2 regions of the Anaerobutyricum hallii genome follow, and region 2 is predicted to be linked to the other one. Evidence: predicted binding sites of a transcription regulator. Region 2 holds the regulator's gene; the other holds the start of a gene.
The links. Region 2 encodes Rex, which represses fermentation and respiration genes when NADH is low (regulators of the CRP and FNR family bind a similar motif). Its sites were predicted from a motif close to ATTGTTAANTANTTAACAAT; they were not measured.

Region 1: the regulator Rex is predicted to act here: its motif matches at 8,972-8,991, upstream of EHLA_RS08250 (iron-sulfur cluster assembly scaffold protein).

The regions. Positions count from the first base shown of each region.
Region 1 covers NZ_LT907978.1:1,803,082-1,814,278, reverse strand. The annotation lists gene radA (DNA repair protein RadA) at 1-36, shown strand, start outside; gene glyA (serine hydroxymethyltransferase) at 139-1,386, shown strand; gene EHLA_RS08275 (ATP-binding protein) at 2,122-3,816, shown strand; gene EHLA_RS08270 (lactate utilization protein) at 3,813-4,454, opposite strand; gene EHLA_RS08265 (type IA DNA topoisomerase) at 4,623-6,791, shown strand; gene EHLA_RS08260 (UDP-N-acetylglucosamine pyrophosphorylase) at 6,926-7,600, shown strand; gene EHLA_RS08255 (hypothetical protein) at 7,606-8,655, shown strand; gene EHLA_RS08250 (iron-sulfur cluster assembly scaffold protein) at 9,147-9,851, shown strand; gene EHLA_RS08245 (GGGtGRT protein) at 9,869-10,879, shown strand.
Region 2 covers NZ_LT907978.1:917,679-928,875, forward strand. The annotation lists gene EHLA_RS04230 (ribonuclease HII) at 1-276, shown strand, start outside; gene EHLA_RS04235 (YraN family protein) at 281-649, shown strand; gene pgeF (peptidoglycan editing factor PgeF) at 684-1,520, shown strand; gene EHLA_RS04245 (DUF512 domain-containing protein) at 1,608-2,942, shown strand; gene der (ribosome biogenesis GTPase Der) at 2,935-4,260, shown strand; gene plsY (glycerol-3-phosphate 1-O-acyltransferase PlsY) at 4,261-4,893, shown strand; gene EHLA_RS04260 (2-isopropylmalate synthase) at 5,328-6,722, shown strand; gene abc-f (ribosomal protection-like ABC-F family protein) at 6,858-8,786, opposite strand; gene EHLA_RS04270 (redox-sensing transcriptional repressor Rex) at 8,973-9,635, shown strand; gene EHLA_RS04275 (NAD(P)H-hydrate dehydratase) at 9,828-11,197, shown strand, end outside.

The sequences.
Region 1 (11,197 bases), 890 kb from region 2:
GTATCAAATGTACGGGAAGTCATTCAAGTGCTGTAATATTACAGTATTTAATGATTGCTTGTATTTTATCAGTATGCTATAATCTCGATATGCAAATCTATTTTAGAAAATTCAGTATAGAATACGGAGGAAGAAAATATGTTTAGTTTTGACTATGTGAAGGATTTTGATCCGGAAGTTGCAAAAGCGATGGAAGATGAACTCGGAAGACAGAGAAATAATTTGGAGTTGATCGCTTCAGAGAACTTAGTATCCGAAGCAGTTATGGCAGCAATGGGAAGTCATCTTACAAATAAATATGCAGAAGGATATCCTGGAAAACGTTATTATGGTGGATGTCAGTATGTTGATGTTGTAGAGAATCTGGCAATCGAGAGAGCAAAAGAATTGTTTGGATGTGAGTATGTTAATATCCAGCCTCATTCCGGCGCACAGGCCAACATGGCAGTATTCTTTGCAGTAATGAATCTGGGAGATACTTACATGGGAATGAACCTTGATCATGGCGGACATTTAACACATGGAAGCCCTGTAAATATGTCTGGTAAGAACTATCATTGTGTACCTTATGGTGTGAATGATGAAGGAGTGATCGATTACGATAAAGTAAGAGAAATCGCTTTAGAGTGTCATCCAAAGATGATCATTGCTGGTGCAAGCGCCTATGCAAGAAAGATTGATTTTAAGAGAATGCGTGAAATTGCAGATGAAGTTGGAGCAGTATTAATGGTAGATATGGCTCATATCGCAGGTTTAGTAGCTGCAGGTCTTCATGAGAGCCCAATCCCATACGCACACGTTACAACAACAACAACTCATAAGACACTTCGTGGGCCAAGAGGTGGTATGATTTTATCAAGCGATGAGGTAAATAAAAAATACAACTTCAATAAAGCTATCTTCCCAGGAATCCAGGGTGGTCCTTTAATGCATGTAATCGCAGCTAAAGCTGTATGCTTAAAAGAAGCATTAACACCAGAATTTAAAGAATATCAGAAACAAATCGTAAAGAATGCTTCTGTATTGGCAGATGCATTAATTGAAAGAGGATTTGATATTGTATCTGGCGGAACAGATAACCATCTGATGCTTGTAGACCTTCGTAAGATGGGCCTTACAGGAAAAGACATGGAAAAATTATTAGATTCTGTACACATTACATGTAATAAAAATACAGTACCGAATGATCCACAGTCTCCATTTGTAACAAGTGGTCTTCGTCTTGGAACCCCTGCTGTTACATCTAGAGGATTAAAAGAAGAAGATATGGTACAGATAGCAGAAGCAATCAAGCTTACTATTATTGACCGTAAACTTGAGGAAGCAGAAGCAATCGTTAAGTCTCTTACAGAGAAATACCCAATTTATGAGAGTATAAAATACTAATTTGATGGACTAAAGAAACGAAAACCAGAAATAGAATATAGAAGAAAATGTGAAGATAGTCGCGGCGCAGAAAATGCCTGTTCGGCATTTTTACTTGCTCCGACATCATATTTTCTTCTATATTCTATTTCTGGTTTTCTGTTCTTTGGCTCCAGATGGAAATTAGTATTTTAATTTTGAATGGAGAGGGGATTGCCCAGAAGTCTATGGTTTTTAATCAGAGAACGGTTTCGCCATAAGAAAATAGTAAGGGATACCGACAGAAAAAATAAAACTCCTTATATAAATGTCAGTTTCTTGGAATTTGATTTCCTGGAAAGCCATATCTTTCTGGAGAATCCCCCATTCTCGCCAACTGTAGATTTAGATAGTCAGAAAAAAGAAACAATACCATATCCCAGATGCGGCTTCGGAGTGTGTTTAAGATGCGAACGAGTATTTTAAACACAACGACTACAGAGCAGATGGGATATGGTATTGTTTCTTTTTTCGTCTATACGAAATCTATAAATTAGTATTTAAATAAATTATAAGAGAAAGTAAAAAAATATTTTATATAGAAATTTGTATTATTATATGTTATTATAAATTGTAAAAAAGTGTTTTTCAAAATGAGGTAATCGAAATGGAAGTATTTAAAATAAACTATATATACACAGTTTTTTTAATGATGCTGATCAATAATATTCTGGTATATGTGCTTAGCAGAACACCAGGGTTTGGAAAGGCCGAGAGGTGGATTTTCGTTTACTGCTTGCTGTTTGTGTCTGTGATCTTTCAGATGCTTTTGGGATGTTGTTAAAATATATTGCCGGACCGGCGATTTTGTATGTGTTAGATGCGGTTTTTCTTATTTCAATAGCCTTTATTTCCTTTTTTCTTTTTTATTACAGTGAGAATATGTATGGTTCGGATGTGTTTAAAAATCGGTGTTCTCTGTTTTTGCTATATATACCGATTGATTTGCTGGTGATACTTTTAATTATATCTTATTGGAAAAGAGAGATATATAGCTTTTCTGTGATTTTAATACTGGCGAATGTCTATAATGTAGTTTCTATCATATTAAGTGGATGGAGACTTTGCACTGAAAAGGATTTAGAAAAAAGAAAGATTTTATGGGAATCTATTTACTATATTGTTCCATTTTTTATCGGAAGTATCCTGCAATGTTTTTTTGATAATCTACCATGGGCTAATGCGGCATTAACGATCACAATTTTACTTATGTTCATCCATAATCAGGAACGTCTTCTTAGGAAAAAGACAGAGGATGCGGAAATGGCAGTTCGGGCAAAGTCAGAGTTTTTATCAAGGATGTCTCATGATATTCGAACACCTATTAATGGAATGATGGGTATGTTAGATATTGCACAGTCACATCTTGAAGATCCGGAAAAGATTGATTTATGTTTTTCTAAAATGAGAGGAGCAGCGGATCAGCTTTTATCGATTACGAATGATATATTAGATATGTCCAAGCTTGAAACCGGTGATATTCAGCTTATAGAAGAGCCATTTGATATTGCAAGCTTAGTAGATAGTACATTGGCTGTTCAGCGAATTATTGCTTCTGAAAAGGGCGTAAAATTAGAACAGCATGTAGATAATGAGATTATTCACCCTTATGTATGCGGAAGTCCAAATTATGTGCGTTCCATTTTAGTTAATATTATAAGTAATGCAATAAAATATACAGATGCAGGGGGAATCATTACTTTTTCCGTAAAAGAAGTATCCTGTGATGAAGAAGATGTGCATTTTGAATTTATTATTTCAGATACCGGAATCGGTATGAGTAAAGAGTTTGCAGAGCATATTTTTGAACCATTTGCGCAGGAAGATGCTGAAAATCGTTCCAGCTATCGAGGGACAGGGCTTGGTATGTCCATTGTTAAAAATCTTATAAGTAAGATGAAAGGAAGTATTACTCTTCATACAGTAAAGGGAGAGGGAACGACCTTTATTATTACTCTTCCTGTGAAGTTAGATACCGTTTGTATAGAAAAAGAAGATACAGAAGAAGTTACGATCGAAGGAATGAGAATTCTTCTGGTAGAAGATAACAAGCTGAATCTTGAGGTGGCACAGTATATTTTAGAGGATGCAGGTGGAAAAGTTTCTGTTGCAAAAAATGGTTTAGAAGCGTTGGAATGCTTTAAACAGTCTTCGGAAAATTATTTTGATGCGGTATTAATGGATGTGATGATGTCGGTTATGGATGGGCTTACGGCAACGCAGGAGATTCGAAAATTAAAAAGAAAAGATGCAAAAACCGTCCCGATCATTGCGATAACGGCAAATGTATTTAATGAGGATGTGATTGCAGCCAAAAAAGCCGGAATGAATGAATATATTGCAAAACCGCTTGATTTTGATAAACTGATTCACACCCTCGCAAAAAACTTTTCAAAGAAAAAAGAATTTTAATAACCTAATTCTTCTCCAACCATAATGATATGGATTCTGTCAGGATAGCGTGACATTCTTGTAGTGACAAATAAGTCACAGATAGAAGAAGCAGACATACAGTCGCCACAAACACCAGTTTTGCTGCATGGAGTTGGAAGTCCAAGACGTACACAGTTTGGAGGACAGGCATCCTGACGGATTCGTTTATATGCATCTTCTACAGATGGTGTCAGTTTGTTCATACCAGTAATAATTACTACATGTTTTGGTCCATAGCAAAGTGCGCTGACGCGATTGCCGTTTCCATCAATATTGACAAGCTGTCCATCCATGGTGAATGCATTTGTACTCATAAGATAATAATCAGACAGAATTGCTTTTGCGTGAATCTGTCTTTTTTCTTCCTCATTTTTTGCAATACTGCGGTCAATAAAAGTATATTCTTCTGAATGGGTTTTTATGTAATTAAGCAGTCCTACTTCTTCTATTGTAGCGGAACCGCCGCTGGCAATTACAGACCCTTTTTCAATGATGGAGAGTGCCTTTGATAAAGCCTCTTCCTTTGTAGAACAATAGTAAGCATTAAAGTGTCTACGTTCCATCTGTTTTATCACATGTTCTGCCTGTATTGCCCAAGCTTTCTGTTTTGGTGTCATAGTCATTCCTCCTAATTTAATGTACTTGATCATAGGGTAAGATCATTAATAATAGTATAGCATTTTTTAAAAAAGGAGAAAAGGGGATAATTCTCTAAGGTTCACAGAATAAAAAAATTATGATATAGTAGTTTCCGTTGTATTTTTAATCCAGAAAGAGGGAATCAGATGAAAAAGTTAATAATAGCGGAGAAACCGTCTGTGGCAAAAAATATTGCAGATGCCACCGCTTCTTCCCGGAAAAATGGATATTTTGAAGGTGAATATTATGTAATTACCTGGGCATTTGGTCATCTTTTACAGCTTTATGATGCCAGAGATTATGACCCGGAAATGCGCAGTTGGAAGATTGAAAAGTTTCCATATATTCCGGAGAAGTTTTTATATAAAATAAAATCAGACGGAAAGAATAAAGAAAAACCGGACAGCGGTGTTGTTCAGCAGATGAATACAATAAAAAATCTTATGGAACGGAAAGATGTAGAGGGAATTATTTCTGCGACGGATGATGACAGGGAAGGACAGATTATTGCAGATGAAATTATCAATTACATTTCTCCACAAAAACCAGTAGAACGAATTTTATTAAATGAATGGACGGCGGAAGAGGTAAACAGAGGACTGAATAATCTAAAATCGAATGAGGAAATGAAGTCCTTGCAGGATGCAGGATTTGGCAGGCAGATTGCGGATTGGCTTATTGGAATTAATCTGACATCCGTTGCCACTTTGAAATATCGAAACAAACAAAATATCCGTCTTCTAAATGTTGGAAGAGTCTTAATGCCGACCTTGAAGATTATTTATGATAGAGATAAAGAAATTGCCGATTTTAAAGTCACAAAGTACTACAAATTAAAAGGAATCTTTCAGACAGAAGAAAAGAAAGATTTTGATAGCATTTATTATGTAAAAGGAAATGAGAAGTTTGATAATCCAGAAGAATTAAAGGAAATTCAGGAAAAAATTCATGGCAGAAATGGAGAAGTTGTCTCTAAAAAGATAACAAAGAAAAATGAATATCCTCCCTATCTTTTTAATCTATCCGGATTACAGGGATATGTGACATCAAAATATAAAGGATGGACTTCGGATAAGGTCTTAAAAACAGCACAACAGCTATATGAGAAAAAGTTTATTACTTATCCAAGAACAGCCAGTGTTGTTCTTGATGAGAGTTTAAAAGAAAAAACAGCAAAAGTATTAAATATCCATAAGAAAAATTGTCCGTATGAAGAAATGATACAGTTTAAAAGTACAAAGCGTATTTTTGACAGCAAGAAAGTAGAGAGCCATTCTGCTATTATTCCTACATATATGCAGCCAGGAAAGCTAACTGAATCAGAAAGAATTGTATATGAAGCAGTAAAAAATCGATTTTTAGCGCAGTTTATGCCAATTGCGGTAGCAGAAGACACTGTTTTGCATATTAAGATGCAGGAGACCGATATACCCGGAGAATTCGTTGCAAAAGGCAAAGTACAATTAGAACCCGGATGGAAATTAATTGAAGGAATTGATGCGAAAGAAACAATTCTGCCACCAGTTCAAAAAGGAAACATTTTACCGTTAATAAAGTCTGAAATTAATGAAGTCGAAAGAAAACCACCGAAGCCACATACGGAAAAAACATTGCTTAAAGTCATGGAAACCTGTGGAAAAAAATATGAAGAAAAAGAAGAAGAACAGATGATGATGGCAATTTTAAGTGGATTCAGTATTGGAACCCCAGCAACACGTGCGGAGACAATTAAAAAGTTGAAAGATGCCGGCTATATTAAGGCAAAAGGAAAGAGTCTGACTTGTACAGATTTAGGAAAAATGTTAGTAGAAACTTTTCCGGCAAGAGAACTTTTTGATTTAGAATACACAGGACGACTGGAAAAAACATTGTCAGATATCGAAAAAAAGAAGTTCACAAAAGACGACTTCCTTTCGATGATAAAGCAGTTCGTTATAGAATCTGTCGATAAAATAAAAAATGATACTGTCTTTGGAGGTCCTGTTATACTCGAACCTCTCCATACAGAACCAGTTGGTATTTGTCCTGAGTGTGGTGCGCCGGTAGTAGAAACGGCCAGAGCCTTTGGATGTTCTGCTTGGAAAAAAGGTTGTAAATTTGCCATTTGGAAAGATGATCGCTTTGTCACGTCTCTTGGTAAAAAAGTATCCTATGAAATGGTAAAAATTTTATTAGAACATGGAAAAGTAGGATTTCGTGGCTGTGTAAGTAAAAGAGGGAATAAATTTTCCGCTTATTTTTATTATGAAAAGGATGAAAAAACGAAAAGATATAACTGGAAATTAGAATTTATAGATACAAACCCTCCATCATAAATTTATAAAAGTAAATTTCATGTGGGATTGATTTGATTTACTGCATTTGTTATTATGTAGTTGTTTAGATTTATTTATTTTATATGGAGAGGATTAATTTAGAAAGGAGAAGGCTGATACAGCCAGGAAAAGAAATGAAACGATTAGAGAATAAGGTATTATTTCAGGATTTTAACAGAACAATTGCAACAGTATTATTTGAGGAGAACACATATCCTTGGGAAATACTTCCGAAGATTCATGATTTTATCATGGAAGTGGGGATGCTTCTTCCAAAAGACGAGTATGACGAGATCAAGGAGCATGTCTGGGTAGCAAAAACAGCAACCGTTGTGCCAACTGCATACATTAACGGCCCTGCAATTATTGGACCGGAAGCAGAAGTTCGTCATTGTGCTTTCATCAGAGGCAATGCTATCGTAGGAGAAGGGGCAGTTGTCGGTAATTCTACAGAGCTTAAAAATGTTATTTTATTTGATAAAGTACAGGTTCCTCATTATAATTATGTTGGTGATTCTATTCTTGGTTATAAATCACATATGGGAGCTGGTTCTATCACTTCTAATGTGAAGTCTGATAAAAAGTTAGTAGAAATTCATTTAGACGATACAAAGATTGAAACACATATGAAAAAAATTGGAGCAATCCTTGGAGATTATGTAGAGGTTGGATGTGGTTCCATTTTAAATCCAGGAACAATTGTAGGACGACGCAGTAACATTTATCCGTTATCCAGTGTAAGAGGATATGTTGCAGATCATTCCATTTATAAAAATAAAAACGAAATAGTGAAGAAAGAAGAATACTAAAAGATATGATGAAAGCAGAGAGAAGAAAAATATATGCAGTTCTTATTTTAAGTATTGTGTTAGTACTCTCTCTTACTGGCTGTAAGGCTTCTAAGAAAAAGGTACTTTCTTCAAGTTATTATAAGGAACTGAAAAAGGAAAACAAAAAGTTAAAAAAAGAAAATAAATCCTTAAAATCAAAGGTAGATGCTGAAAATGATATGACTGAGGATGAACAAAGGGCAAGCGATTATCTGGAAAAAATATCAAGAGATCATCTCGTAAAACTTGAAGTAGGCTATGCTGACAATATGAATGGAAGTGAGTTTGTAGAAGACGAAGCTGTCTTTTCTCTTGCAACATCAATCGCATTAAGAGCAGACAAAACAACAAAATATACACCGGAAGAAGTGAAAGAAAAATATGGTCCGGGATATGAATATATTTTATATGATGAAGATAATGCTGTTTATGAAATAATGATATTTGGCGGGAACTATATCGTATTTACCGATTTGCCTAATAATGTATATTATGCATATAATGCATCCGCGATCGGAGATGCATTTTTGCACTTTAAGAATGGATATCCAAACTCAAAGCTGTTCCACCGAATGGCAGATACCCCTTTAATCACAAATACTGATGGAAAATGTTATGAAAATGAAGTTGCATTCTCTGTTGCAAACTATATTGACCAGATGAATAAAAAGAAGTCGAATGAAGCTAGAGCAAAGAAAAAATGGGGCAAACAGGCAGCAAAGAAAATGGGTAACGGAAAGGAATATACATTTTATCATCATGGCAATACGATGAAACTTGTCATCTATGATGAATATTTTACAATAACAAATATGAATGGTAAAACTGTCTGGTATCATGCAGAAAAAGAAGCGGTCATCAAAATGAAAAATATATTTAAAGAAGCGAACGCAAAACAAAAAGCTGAGAAAATCGAACAGAAAAAAAATGAAAATTCTACAGATCCCTCTACAGAACAAACAACAGGTTCTTCTGAAACAGATGTCTCATCTGCTCATCGTGATGAGATAGAAAGTGAAGGAACAGACCAATAATTTTATCTCAGTCGAGAAGACTCCCACCTCTTTCAGGTGGTGAGTGACAGCAAATTTGTCTCAGTGGGAGGGAGTCCAATCTCCGACTGAGATAAACGCTCCGCGAGGATGCGCAGTGATTCTGTAAAGAATATGTCAGCTTACGCTGACCAGAATCACGCGCCAAGTCTCGCGGCTGCTCGACTTGAATTTCATATATATTTTTTCCTGTAAAGCTTCGTATGATTCTTATTTAAAGTAAAATTTATATAATACCTGCCTGTTTTTGAATAGTTCTAATGCATAAAAAAGTAGTTTATTCGAGAAAACGCAAAGAATTGTGAAAGAAATATCAAAAAAAATGTCGAAAATTAAAAAAAGGTATGGACGAAAAGCAATTTTTGTGAGAAAATAATAAACTGTGAAGACAAGCAATCGTCTTGACTTAGGGATTACTTACGGAATGTAAGTTATTTTAGAAAAACTCAATTTATACCGAAAGGAGTACTAACATGATTATCTCACAAGAAGTACAGAACATGTGCCCAGTGGCTCAGGGCGTACATCACGGAGCAGCTCCAATTCCAGAAGAGGCAAAGTGGGTCAAAGCAAAAGAGGTAAAAGATATCTCTGGTTTTACACACGGTATTGGATGGTGTGCTCCACAGCAGGGTGCCTGCAAATTAACTTTAAATGTTAAAGAAGGTATCATTCAGGAAGCATTAGTTGAGACAATCGGATGTTCCGGTATGACACATTCAGCAGCTATGGCTTCTGAAATTTTACCAGGACTGACAGTTATGGAAGCATTAAATACTGACCTTGTATGTGATGCTATTAATACAGCTATGCGTGAACTTTTCTTACAGATCGTTTACGGACGTTCCCAGTCTGCATTCTCTGAAGACGGACTTCAGGTTGGAGCAGGACTTGAGGACCTTGGTAAAGGACTTCGTTCACAGGTAGGTACAATGTACGGAACTCTCCAGAAAGGACCTCGTTACCTTGAAATGGCAGAAGGCTATGTAACAGGAATCGCTCTGGACGAAGACGACTTAATTATCGGTTACCAGTTTGTAAATCTTGGAAAAATGACAGACTTCATCAAAAAAGGTGATGATCCTAACACAGCATGGGCAAAATCTGTAGGTCAGTACGGACGTGTTGATGATGCCGCTAAGATTATCGACCCTAGAACAGACAAGGTAATTGACTAATTAAGGAGGTAAGAAGAATGGCTTTATTTGAATCATATGAAAGAAGAATTGATAAAATTAATTCCGTATTAAGCAGCTATGGAATCGCTTCCTTAGAAGAAGCAGAGAAAATCACAAAAGATGCAGGACTTGATGTATACGGCATGGTAAAAGGCATTCAGCCTATCTGCTTTGAAAACGCTTGCTGGGCATATACAGTAGGTGCAGCAATCGCAATTAAAAAAGGTGCAAAAAAAGCTTCTGAAGCAGCAGCAGCAATCGGCGAAGGACTTCAGGCTTTCTGTATCCCTGGTTCTGTAGCAGAGAACAGAAAAGTAGGTCTTGGACATGGTAACCTTGGAAAAATGCTCCTTGAAGAAGATACAGAATGTTTTGCTTTCTTAGCAGGACATGAATCTTTCGCAGCAGCAGAAGGTGCTATCGGTATCGCAGAAAAGGCTAATAAAGTTCGTCAGAAACCTTTACGTGTTATCTTAAACGGTCTTGGAAAAGACGCTGCACAGATCATTTCCCGTATCAACGGATTCACATTTGTTGAGACAGAATACGATCCATACACAAACACAGTTAAAGAAGTATTCCGTAAATCTTACTCTGATGGATTACGTGCAAAAGTTAACTGTTATGGTGCAAACGATGTTTGCGAAGGTGTTGCAATCATGTGGAAAGAGAACGTTGACGTTTCTATCACAGGTAACTCCACAAACCCAACTCGTTTCCAGCATCCAGTAGCAGGAACATATAAGAAAGAAAGATTAGAAGCAGGTAAGAAATACTTCTCCGTAGCTTCTGGTGGTGGTACAGGACGTACACTTCACCCAGATAACATGGCAGCAGGTCCAGCTTCCTATGGTATGACAGATACAATGGGACGTATGCACTCTGATGCACAGTTTGCAGGATCTTCTTCTGTACCAGCTCATGTAGAGATGATGGGTCTTATCGGAATGGGTAACAACCCTATGGTTGGAGCTACAGTAGCTGTAGCTGTAAGCGTAGAAGAAGCTGCTAAGGCAGGTAGATTCTAAGAAAAACTCTTTATTTATGCGGGTTTTAGGACTTCCATTTTATGTGGAAGTCCTTTTTTGTTTTCTTGTGAACTTCCTAAAAAACCCTATGTACACATCACGTACACATAAAATAAAAATGTGTACTTGGAACACCTGCCTCATAAAGAATTGTTGCATGAGTATGTCGTAAACTGTGAAAGTCCCATTCTTCACTGATAAGAGTACAGTTTTTTGCTTTGTCGCTGCCTGAGCCTCTGCCTTTGTTCGGTATCCGCTACCGGTTTTCCATTTTCTTGTCCCATCCACACTGACCAGTTGAAAATAATACTGCGAGGT
Region 2 (11,197 bases):
TTAAATGATGCAGTAACGATTCCGGGAATGGACATGAAACAGGTTCCGATTATCAAGGGAGATGCCAAAAGTATTTCTATCGGAGCAGCAAGTATTATGGCAAAAGTTTACAGAGATCGTATGATGGAAGAGTATGATCATATTTTCCCAGGATATGATTTTGCATCCAATAAGGGATATGGTTCTAAGGAACATATCGAGGCGATACATCGACAGGGTCCATGTCCAATACATCGCCGCAGTTTCCTTAAAAACATTTGTGGGGAGCAGATTTAAAGGAATGGAGAAGGCAGCAGTGCGAAGAAATTACGGAATGGCTGCAGAGGAAGCAGCAGCTCTTTTTCTTGAGGAAAAGGGGATTCGCATACTGGAGAGAAACTTTCGAAGTTACCATGGAGAAATTGATATTATTGCGCTGGAAAAAGAAACCATTCTTATTGTGGAAGTAAAGATGAGAAGAAGCAAAGAATGTGGTACTCCGGCGGAAGCAGTTAATTTAAAAAAACAAAAAAGAATCTGTTATACATTAAATTATTATCGTATGAAAAAACAGCTTATGGACACAACTGCTGTTCGATTTGATGTTATAGAAGTAGATAAAGATTTACAATGTCACTGGATAAAGAATGCATTTGAGTTTCAGGAATAAGTGTTAGATTGAATTAGAAACTGTGGAGAAAGCTATGAAGTTTGTATATGCTAATGAGAATCATTCGACAATGATAAATGAGAAAAACGGGGTAGTATTCCTTACATTTCCAAAGCTTGTGAAGGCTGGAGTATGTCATGGTTTTTCTACTCGAATCGGCGGTGTAAGTGAAGGATATCTTTCTTCAATGAATCTGTCGTTTACTCGTGGAGACGATCCACAAAAAGTACAGGAGAATTTTCAAAGAATCGGAGAAGCAATTGGTTTTAATGCAGCAGATCTGGTGTTGTCTTCTCAGATTCATGAGACCAGGATTCGTAAAGTTACAGCAAAGGATAAGGGCGATGGCATTATAAGAGAAACAGTGCCGGGAATTGATGCACTTATTACAGATGAGAAAGGGATTCCCCTCTATACTTCTTATGCCGATTGTGTTCCTCTTCTTTTTTATGATCCGGAACACCATGTGGCTGGAATGGCTCATTCTGGCTGGCGTGGTACTGTAAAAAAGATTGGAGCAAAGTTTGTAGCATATATGCAAAATGAATACGGAAGTAAGCCGGAAAATATTATTGCGGCAATTGGTCCGTCTATTTGCCGAAACTGCTATGAAGTTGGTGAAGAAGTTGCAGATGCATTTAAGAAAGTTTTTTTGCCGGAGGAAATACCGTTGATCATGGATGATAAAGGTAATGGAAAGTATCAGTTGGATTTATGGAAGGTAAATGAACTCATACTTACGCAGGCGGGAATCCGCAAGGAGAATCTGGATATCACAGACATTTGTACCTGTTGTAATAGCGACAAGTTATTTTCACATAGAGCAAGTCATGGGAAAAGAGGAAATATGGGCTGTTTTATGTGTCTGTAACTTTTTAAAATTTCGCAGCAAGAATGCCGAGACATTCTTGAATTATATGATTTATGTCAGGAATCTTTGAATAAATGGAGAAGAAGAATGAAAAAACATTTGCATATTATTGCCTCGGTTGAATCGGGAAGTATTGCTGAAGAACTTGGTTTAGAGCCGGGGGATGCCATAGAGGAAATCAACGGAAATGAAATAGAAGACATATTTGATTATCAGTATTATGTGGAAGAAGAGTATTTAGATGTGCTGGTTCTCACAAAAGACGGGGAAGAGTGTGTATTGGAGATTGAGAAAGATGAGGATGAAGATTTGGGAATTACTTTTGAGTCTTCTCTCATGGATGAATACCACTCCTGCTGTAATAAATGTATGTTCTGCTTTATTGACCAGATGCCTCCGGGAATGAGAGAAACACTTTACTTTAAAGATGATGATTCACGTTTGTCTTTTTTACAGGGGAATTATATTACATTAACCAATATGCGTGATAAAGACATCGAAAGAGTGATTCGGTATCATTTATCACCAATTAATATCTCTGTTCATGCAACGAATCCAGAGCTTCGATGTAAGATGCTTCACAATCGTTTTGCAGGAGATATTTTAGAAAAAATAGGACGACTTTATAAAGCAGGCATTCGCATGAACAGTCAGGTCGTACTGTGTAAAGGATTGAATGATGGAGAAGAACTTGATCGGACGATATCTGATCTTGGAAAGTTTCTTCCGTACATGGAAAGTTTATCTGTCGTTCCGGTTGGTCTTACAAAGTACAGAGAAGGTCTTGCTCCGCTTGAGCTTTTTGAAAAAGAAGATGCAGGTAAAGTACTGAAGCAGATTCATAAATGGCAGGATTATTTTCGTGAAAATTATGGAACAACCTTTGTTCATGCAAGCGATGAATGGTTTATTCTCGCAGAACAGGAATTCCCAGATGAGGCGTATTATGAAGGCTATGGACAGCTTGAAAATGGTGTCGGTATGATGCGGCTTTTGCTAGAGGAAGTAAAAGAACACCTTGCGGAGCTTACCGGTGATGATCGGGAAAAACATGTAGCAATCGCGACAGCGAAACTTGCTTATCCAACGATTAAGAAGCTTGCAGCGGATGTGGAAACGAAATTCCCTGGTATTAAGATAGATGTGTACTGCATTACTAATAAATTTTTTGGTGAACATATTACAGTTTCAGGTCTTTTGACCGGACAGGATATTATTGCACAGTTAAAAGGAAAGGCGCTTGGAGAGGAGCTCCTCCTTCCATGCAATGTGTTAAAAGCTGATGAGGATATTTTCCTTGATGACATTTCATTAAAGGAACTTTCCGATTCTTTACAAGTTCCCGTAAATATTATACAATCAGAGGGAAGAGACTTTGTTGATAAAATTATTACGATAGAGAATGGAGGAAATTATGAGTAAACCGGTTGTTGCGGTGGTAGGCCGCCCGAATGTAGGGAAATCTACGCTGTTTAATGCGTTAGCAGGAAGCAGGATTTCAATAGTAGAAGACACACCAGGAGTAACAAGGGACCGTATCTATGCGGAGGTCAGCTGGTTAGACTATCAGTTTACCCTGATTGATACCGGAGGAATTGAACCTGAGTCTGATGACATTATCATTTCACGAATGAGGGAACAGGCAGAGACAGCAATTATGACAGCAGATGTTATTTTGTTCCTTGTAGATGTACGTCAGGGACTTGTAGATGCAGATTTTAAAGTGGCAGATATGTTACGCCGTTCGCATCGTCCGGTTCTTCTTGTCGTAAACAAAGTAGATAACTTTGAAAAATATATGCCGGATGTCTATGAATTTTATAATCTTGGTCTTGGTGATCCGATTCCTGTTTCTGCACAGGGCAAACTTGGAATAGGTGATATGTTAGATCATGTAATTGAACAGTTTGAAACACCGGCACGAGAAGAGGAAGAGGAAGATGAACGTCCGAAGATTGCGGTAATCGGTAAACCGAATGCAGGTAAGTCTTCGATTATCAATAAGCTTCTTGGAGAAGAACGAGTGATTGTATCTCCGGTTGCAGGAACGACAAGAGATGCGATTGATACAACGGTAAAGCGTAATGGTCAGGAATATATCTTTATTGATACAGCGGGGCTTCGTAGAAAGAGTAAGATTAAAGAAGAATTAGAGCGTTACAGTATTATTCGTACCGTTACAGCCGTAGAGCGTTGTGATGTTGCCGTTTTGATTATTGATGCAACGGAAGGAATTACGGAGCAGGATGCAAAGATTGCAGGAATTGCCCACGAACGTGGTAAAGGTATGATTATTGCAGTGAACAAGTGGGATCTTGTGGAAAAAGATAATACCACGATGAAGAAGTTCACAGAAAAGATTCGCGAAAAGCTTTCCTATATGCCATATGCGGAACTGATTTTCCTTTCTGCAAAGACAGGACAGAGACTTCCAAAGCTTTTTGATATGATTGATGCCGTAATTGAAAACTGTGCCCTTCGTGTACAGACAGGTGTCTTAAATGAAATTCTTACCGAAGCAATGGCTATGAAGCAGCCACCATCAGATAAAGGTAAGCGTTTACGAATTTACTATATTACTCAGGTTTCTGTAAAGCCGCCGACATTTGTTATGTTCATTAACGAGAAGAAACTGACACATTTTTCATATACCAGATATATTGAGAATCAGATCCGTACGACATTTGGTTTTCGTGGTACTCCGATCCATTTCATCTATCGTGAGAGAAAGGAGAAGTAAATGACTGCTGTATATTATGTGCTTGTAATTGTGGTAGGCTATTTTTGCGGCTGCATTGAAAGTGGTTACCTTGTAGGAAAGTTATGCGGAATGGATATTCGTGACTATGGAAGCGGGAATTCTGGTACAACGAATGTACTTCGTGTACTTGGTAAAACTCGTGCATTACTTACTTTCCTTGGAGATGCATTAAAAAGCTTTGTTCCGGTACTTATTGTAAAGTTTGTATTATGTCCGGCTGTACCAGATTTGAATGCAGAACTGATTCAGCTTGTTACAGGGTTTGCGGCAGTAATGGGACATGATTATCCTGTTTTCTTAAAGTTTAAAGGAGGAAAAGGAATTGCGACAACAGCCGCCGCAATGATGGCTTTTGACTGGAGAATCGGTTTATGCTGTTTTATTATCTTTGTGACAGTCACAGCTGTAACAAGATATGTTTCCTTAGCTTCGATCCTATTATCAGCAGGTATCGTAGTAGAAATTCTTATTTTTCATCCAGGAAGATGGGATTTATTTGCGATGTGTGTCCTTTATGCATTTTTTGCAATTTATCGCCATAGAGCAAATATTGGCAGACTTTTATCTGGAACGGAAAGTAAGATCGGACAGAAAGTAAATGTTAATAAATAATAATTTCCGGTTTTAGATTGGAAAGAATAAAAACGATATATCTCATCTGAAGTTTTGAGATGCGTTCAAGATGCAAGAACATTTTTTACGCAGCATTTACAGAACAGGTGGGATATATCGTTTTTTGTTTTTCTTTTATTTGAAACGTAGACAGGAACTCTTAGATATGACGCTGTGCAATGATAAAGTAAATGAAGGAAAATGAAATGTATTATGCGAAAAAAGATATAAAAAATACTATCTCTTGACAAATTTAACTTTAATGATAGAATAATAACGGGAATAAAATGAAGTTTTTAAAAATGATTTATGCAATTCAGGTTGCTCGACTTGAAAGTCAGGATACTTTTGGAAACTATGCTATACTATATGGGTTTTTATAGACTGTGAATTGCCGTCATATTAATAAAAGAAATGGAGATAGAACTATGGAAATGGATAACCGCTCAGTTCGGCTGAACAAAAAATCAAATTTATTGAAATTAGATGAATATATGTACCCGCTGGTTGATACGGATAAGCCTAATGTATTCCGTAATCTGTTCCCGTATGAGGAAGTGCCGAAAATAGCCTTTAATGACCGAATCGTACCTCATGAAATGCCGGAAGATATCTGGATTACGGATACAACTTTCCGCGATGGACAGCAGTCAAGAACGCCGTATTCAACAGATCAGATCGTGCATATATATGATGCATTCCACCGCTTAGGAGGACCGAAAGGAATTATTCGTCAGTGCGAATTTTTCTTATATAGTAAAAAAGATAGAGATGCGGTATATAAATGTATGGAAAAGGGTTATAAATTTCCTGAAATTACAAGCTGGATTCGTGCAAGTAAGAAAGACTTTGAATTAGTAAAAGAAATTGGTTTAAAAGAAACCGGAATTCTTGTAAGCTGTTCTGATTACCATATTTTCTATAAAATGAAAATGACAAGAAAACAGGCGATGGAACATTATTTAGGCGTTGTAAGAGAATGTCTTGAAACCGGAATCAGTCCAAGATGCCACCTGGAAGATATTACCCGTTCTGATATTTATGGATTTGTTATTCCATTTTGTCTGGAGCTTATGAAATTAAAAGATGAGTATGGTATTCCTGTAAAAATTCGTGCCTGCGATACGATGGGATATGGAGTAAACTTCCCAGGAGCTGTGATTCCACGTTCTGTGCCGGGAATTATTTATGGATTAAAAGAACATGCCGGAGTACCATCAGAATTACTAGAATGGCATGGTCATAATGATTTCTATAAAGCAGTGAATAATTCTACAACAGCATGGCTTTATGGAGCATCTGCTGTAAACAGTGCATTATTTGGAATCGGTGAACGTACAGGAAACACCCCGCTTGAGGCAATGGTATTTGAATATGCCCAGCTTCGTGGAACATTAGACGGAATGGATACTACAGTTATTACAGAACTGGCAGAGTATTATGAGAAAGAGATTGGATATCACATTCCAGAAAGAACACCGTTTGTAGGAAAGAACTTTAATGTGACAAGAGCCGGAATCCATGCAGATGGTCTTCTTAAAAATGAAGAAATCTATAACATATTTGATACAGATAAATTGTTAAACCGTCCGGTGCTTGTAGCGGTATCAAATACAAGCGGACTTGCTGGAATTGCCCATTGGATAAATACTTACTATCGCTTAAAGGGAGATAAGGCAGTAGACAAGAAGAGTCCACTGGTAGCCGAGGTAAAGAAGTGGGTTGATCAGGAATATGAAACAGGTCGAGTAACTGCAATTACAGATGGCGAATTAGAAAAAGTAATTAAAGAAAGCAGCAAAAAATTAAATGTTAACCTAATCCCATAAATCAGTTAAAAACAGAACTTAATACGAAGGATTTAAAGTAGACAGAAAAAATAAAAAAACGATATATTCCAGATGCAATTACAGGGCGGAGGAATATATCGTTTTTCTGTCTATATCGAATCTACAAATTAAAAATTATTCTGATAATTCTTCCCATTTGTCATAGAGTTCTAGTAAGGTAGATTCATTTTCTTCAAATTTAGTATTGAGTTCCATAAGTTTTGATACATTGGTAGCATTTTCAGGTAATGCCATTTCATTTTTTAACTGATCATTTTCTGCTTCTAAGCGACTGATTTCTTTTTCTGTCTTCTTTAAATCGTTGGCACGCTTACGCTGTTTTGCGGCCTCTTCACGCGAACGTTTCCAGTCCTCCTTGGCTTTTTCTGGAGAAGGGGCAGGAGATTTATCAGCGGAGGCAGCAAGTGTGATGTTATCGCTGTCAGCAGATACGTTTCCAGCTTCTTTTTGTTCTAAGTAATAGTTGTAGTTGCCTTTATAGTTTACGATGCCTTCTGGGGATAAGTCCAGGATTCTTGTGGCTGTTTGATTAATGAAGTAACGGTCATGGGAAACGTAAAATACAGTTCCCTCATAGTTGTTAATCGCTTCTTCTAAAATTTCTCTGGACTGGATGTCTAAATGGTTGGTCGGCTCATCAAGAATGATGAAGTTCGCATTGGAAAGCATGAGTTTAGCGAGAGAAACTCGTCCTTTTTCGCCACCACTCAAAGTGCCGATGACCTGAAATACATCTTCGCCGGTAAAAAGAAAGGCAGCAAGAACATTTCGGATGCGGGTATTAGTCAGCTTTGGATAGGCATCAGAAATTTCATCAAAAATTGTTTTGGAATCGTCTAATACATGTTGTTCCTGATCATAATAACCGATGGACACCTTAGAGCCGTAGCGGATTTTTCCAGAGTCAGCACGAAGCTGGCGGTTAATGATTTTTAAAAGAGTGGTTTTTCCGGTACCGTTGGCACCGAGGAGTCCAACAACTTCCCCACGTTTAATCTGAACATTTAAATTACGGAATAAAGCCTTATCACCAAAAGATTTGGAAAGTCCTTCAATAGTAAGAACATCGTTTCCACTAAGTACTTCCGGTTCTAAAGTGATACGCATCTTACTGTTTAAAGTCACAGGTTTATCGACAAGTTCAATCTTACTAAGCATTTTCTCCCGGCTTTCGGCACGTTTGATGGACTTTTCACGATTGAAAGAGCGAAGCTTTGTGATTACCTCCTCCTGATGGTGGATTTCTTGTTGCTGATTCATATAAAGTTTCATCTGGGCATCACGCTGTGCTTTTTTCTTTTCGGCGTAAGCACTGTAGTTGCCGTTAAATACCTGACTGTTTCCACGCTCGATCTCGATTACTTTATCAACAACTTTATCAAGAAAATAGCGGTCATGGGAAACAATAAGCACCGCACCCCGGTAGTTAGAAAGGAAAGTTTCTAACCAGCGAATGGATTCCATATCAAGGTGGTTAGTCGGCTCATCAAGTAAAATGAGATCCGGGTGCATCAGAAGAATACGGCTGAGTGCTACGCGGGTCTTCTGTCCTCCGGAAAGTGTATGGATTGGTGTGTCAAACTGGCTTTCATCAAAACCAAGACCTTTTAATACACCGATAATTTCGCTTTTCCAGGCATAACCATTTGCCTTCTCAAAGCGGTCAGTGAAACGGGAATAACTTTCCATTGCGCTTTCTAGTGCTTCACCGGACAAAGTGCTGATATCTTTTTCTAACTGACGTATTTTCTTTTCTAGTTCGATGATATCTTTTTTGGCATCAAGCATTTCTTCATAAATGCTGCGATGAGAACTTACGTCAATGATCTGAGATAAGTAGCCATAAGTAGATCCTTTCTGAAAGATAACCTCCCCATGATCTGCCTCATATTCTCCGGTGATAATTTTGAAAAGAGTGGTTTTACCGGCGCCGTTGATACCGATTACAGCAGCCTTTTCCCCTTCATTAATTAAAAAATTAACATTATTTAATACGGATTTGCCTCCGAATGCTTTTTCGATTTTCTGACAGGCTAAAATCATAATAACCTCCAAATGATTATATTATTATATAGTAGAAATATTTCTGATGTATTTTATCATGAAAGAAAAAATAAGTAAATAAGTGTTGGAATTTTTAACAATCCTATTTGACATTAAAACTATTTTTGTATATAATTGATTAAGTAGAGCTTGAGAATGGGAATTTTTTATCAAAGGGAGGATCTTATGCCAGGCAATAAAGCAGTTGTAAAAACAGGGAATGAAAAGTCAATTTCTCCGGCAGTGATAAAAAGATTACCCCGGTACTATCGGTATCTTGGAGATTTACTGAAGAATGATGTTGTTCGTATTTCTTCAAAGGAACTGAGTCAGAGAATGAACGTCACTGCTTCTCAGATTCGTCAGGATTTAAATAATTTTGGTGGGTTTGGTCAGCAGGGATATGGTTATAATGTAGAGTATCTTTATAATGAGATGGGTAAGATTCTGGGTCTGGATAGAACAAATAACATCATTATCGTAGGTGCGGGTAATCTTGGTCAGGCGTTGGCGAATAACCAGGATTTTGACAGTAATGGATTTAAAATTATCGGACTTTTCGATGTGAATCCAAGATTAATTGGTATGACAGTGCGGGGTGTGGAAGTATATGATATCGACATGCTGGAAACATTTTTAAAAGAGCATGAGGTAATGATTGCTGCATTAACGTTACCGAAGTCAAAAGCGGTAAAGGTTGCAGAACAGTTAGTTGATTTAGGAATTAAGGCATTATGGAACTTTGCACCGGTAGATTTACATTTTTCAGAAGATATTCTGGTTGAGAATGTACATCTTGCAGAGAGTATTATGACATTGTCTTATAGAATTCACAGTCAGAATCAATAGAATAGTTACTGTAAAGTATATATTGTAAAAGAAAGTAAGAGATGAGAAGCTGTGTGATAGAAAGCATTGTTTTTCATCTCTTTTTGCTGACTGCTCAATCGCAAATTACGTATGTATGCTGGAATCTTCTTACAAGAGTAAGTGCAGTAAAGACTCCGGGGTACATCTTTTAAGAAACAGGAGGTTTAAAAGATGCGTTACGTTGCTTCAAGAGAGGAAATGCAGCAGATTGATGCGTATAGTATAAATACGATGGGGATTCCTGGTATTGTTTTAATGGAAAAGGCGGCGCTTGCTTTAGAAGAAGTCTTTTTAGAGAGAGTACCAATAAAGAGTAGTGTACTTATTGTTACAGAAAAGGGCAATAACGGTGGAGATGGTCTGGCACTTGGGCGTCTTTTATTAGAAGATGGATACAATGTTGATTTTTATGAAATCGGAGCAATTCCACATGATTCAGATTCCCATCAGATTCAGAAGAAAGTTTTAGAGCAGATGGAAGCGCAGTTTTTGATGGAGTTTCCAGAAGAAGAATATGATGTGATCGTCGATGCGGTTTTCGGTGTTGGATTAAAAAGAGAAGTAGCGGGACAGCACAGACAAGTAATCGAGAGAATGAATCAGAAGAAAGCGTTAAAAGTAGCGGTTGATGTGCCATCGGGTGTAGATGCTTCGACAGGACAGATTCTTGGCATAGCTTTTTGCGCAGATTTGACGGTTACGTTTGGACTGTTAAAAGCTGGGCTGCTCCTGTATCCGGGAGCGGATATCAGTGGAGAAGTTATTGTAAAAGAAATTGGATTCCCAAACAAAGCGGTAGAAAAAATTGCTCCGAAGATGATTTCTTTTGTAAAAGAGGATCTTTCTCTGTTGCCAGAACGAAAAGCCTGGACGAATAAGGGGAATTATGGGAAGGTATTATTAATCGCAGGGGCAAAAAATATGGCTGGAGCAGCTGTTTTGAGCGGAACGGCAGCTTATAAAAGCGGAAGTGGACTGGTACGGGTTTTTTCTTGCGAGGAAAACAGGGTAATTTTACAAGAAAAGCTTCCGGAAGCGATTCTTACAACATATGATTCAGAAGAAAAGGCGGAAGAGATTTTGCCGGAAGCGATTTCCTGGGCATCAGTTATCGGCATTGGTCCAGGAATCGGACAGAGTATATTTGCCAGACGATTATTAAAGCAGGTTCTCGCATTGGGTAAAGTTCCGCTTGTAATTGATGCGGATGGATTAAATAATCTGGCTGTTTTATTGAAAAATGATAGAGAGATAAAACAATTATTCTATGAATATAAGAGTGGAATCATATTAACGCCACATCTAAAAGAAATGTCCAGGCTGCTTGAAGAAGAAATAGCGGAGATTCAGAGTAATCTGCCAAAAGCAGCGATGAAGATGGCAGATCAAAATCATATAATCGTCCTAAAAGATGCAAGGACAATTGTATCTGATGGAAATGCTCCTTCATATATTAATATGAGTGGAAATAACGGAATGGCAACAGGCGGAAGCGGTGATGTTTTAACCGGAATAATTTGTGGTTTTCTGGCAGGCGGGCT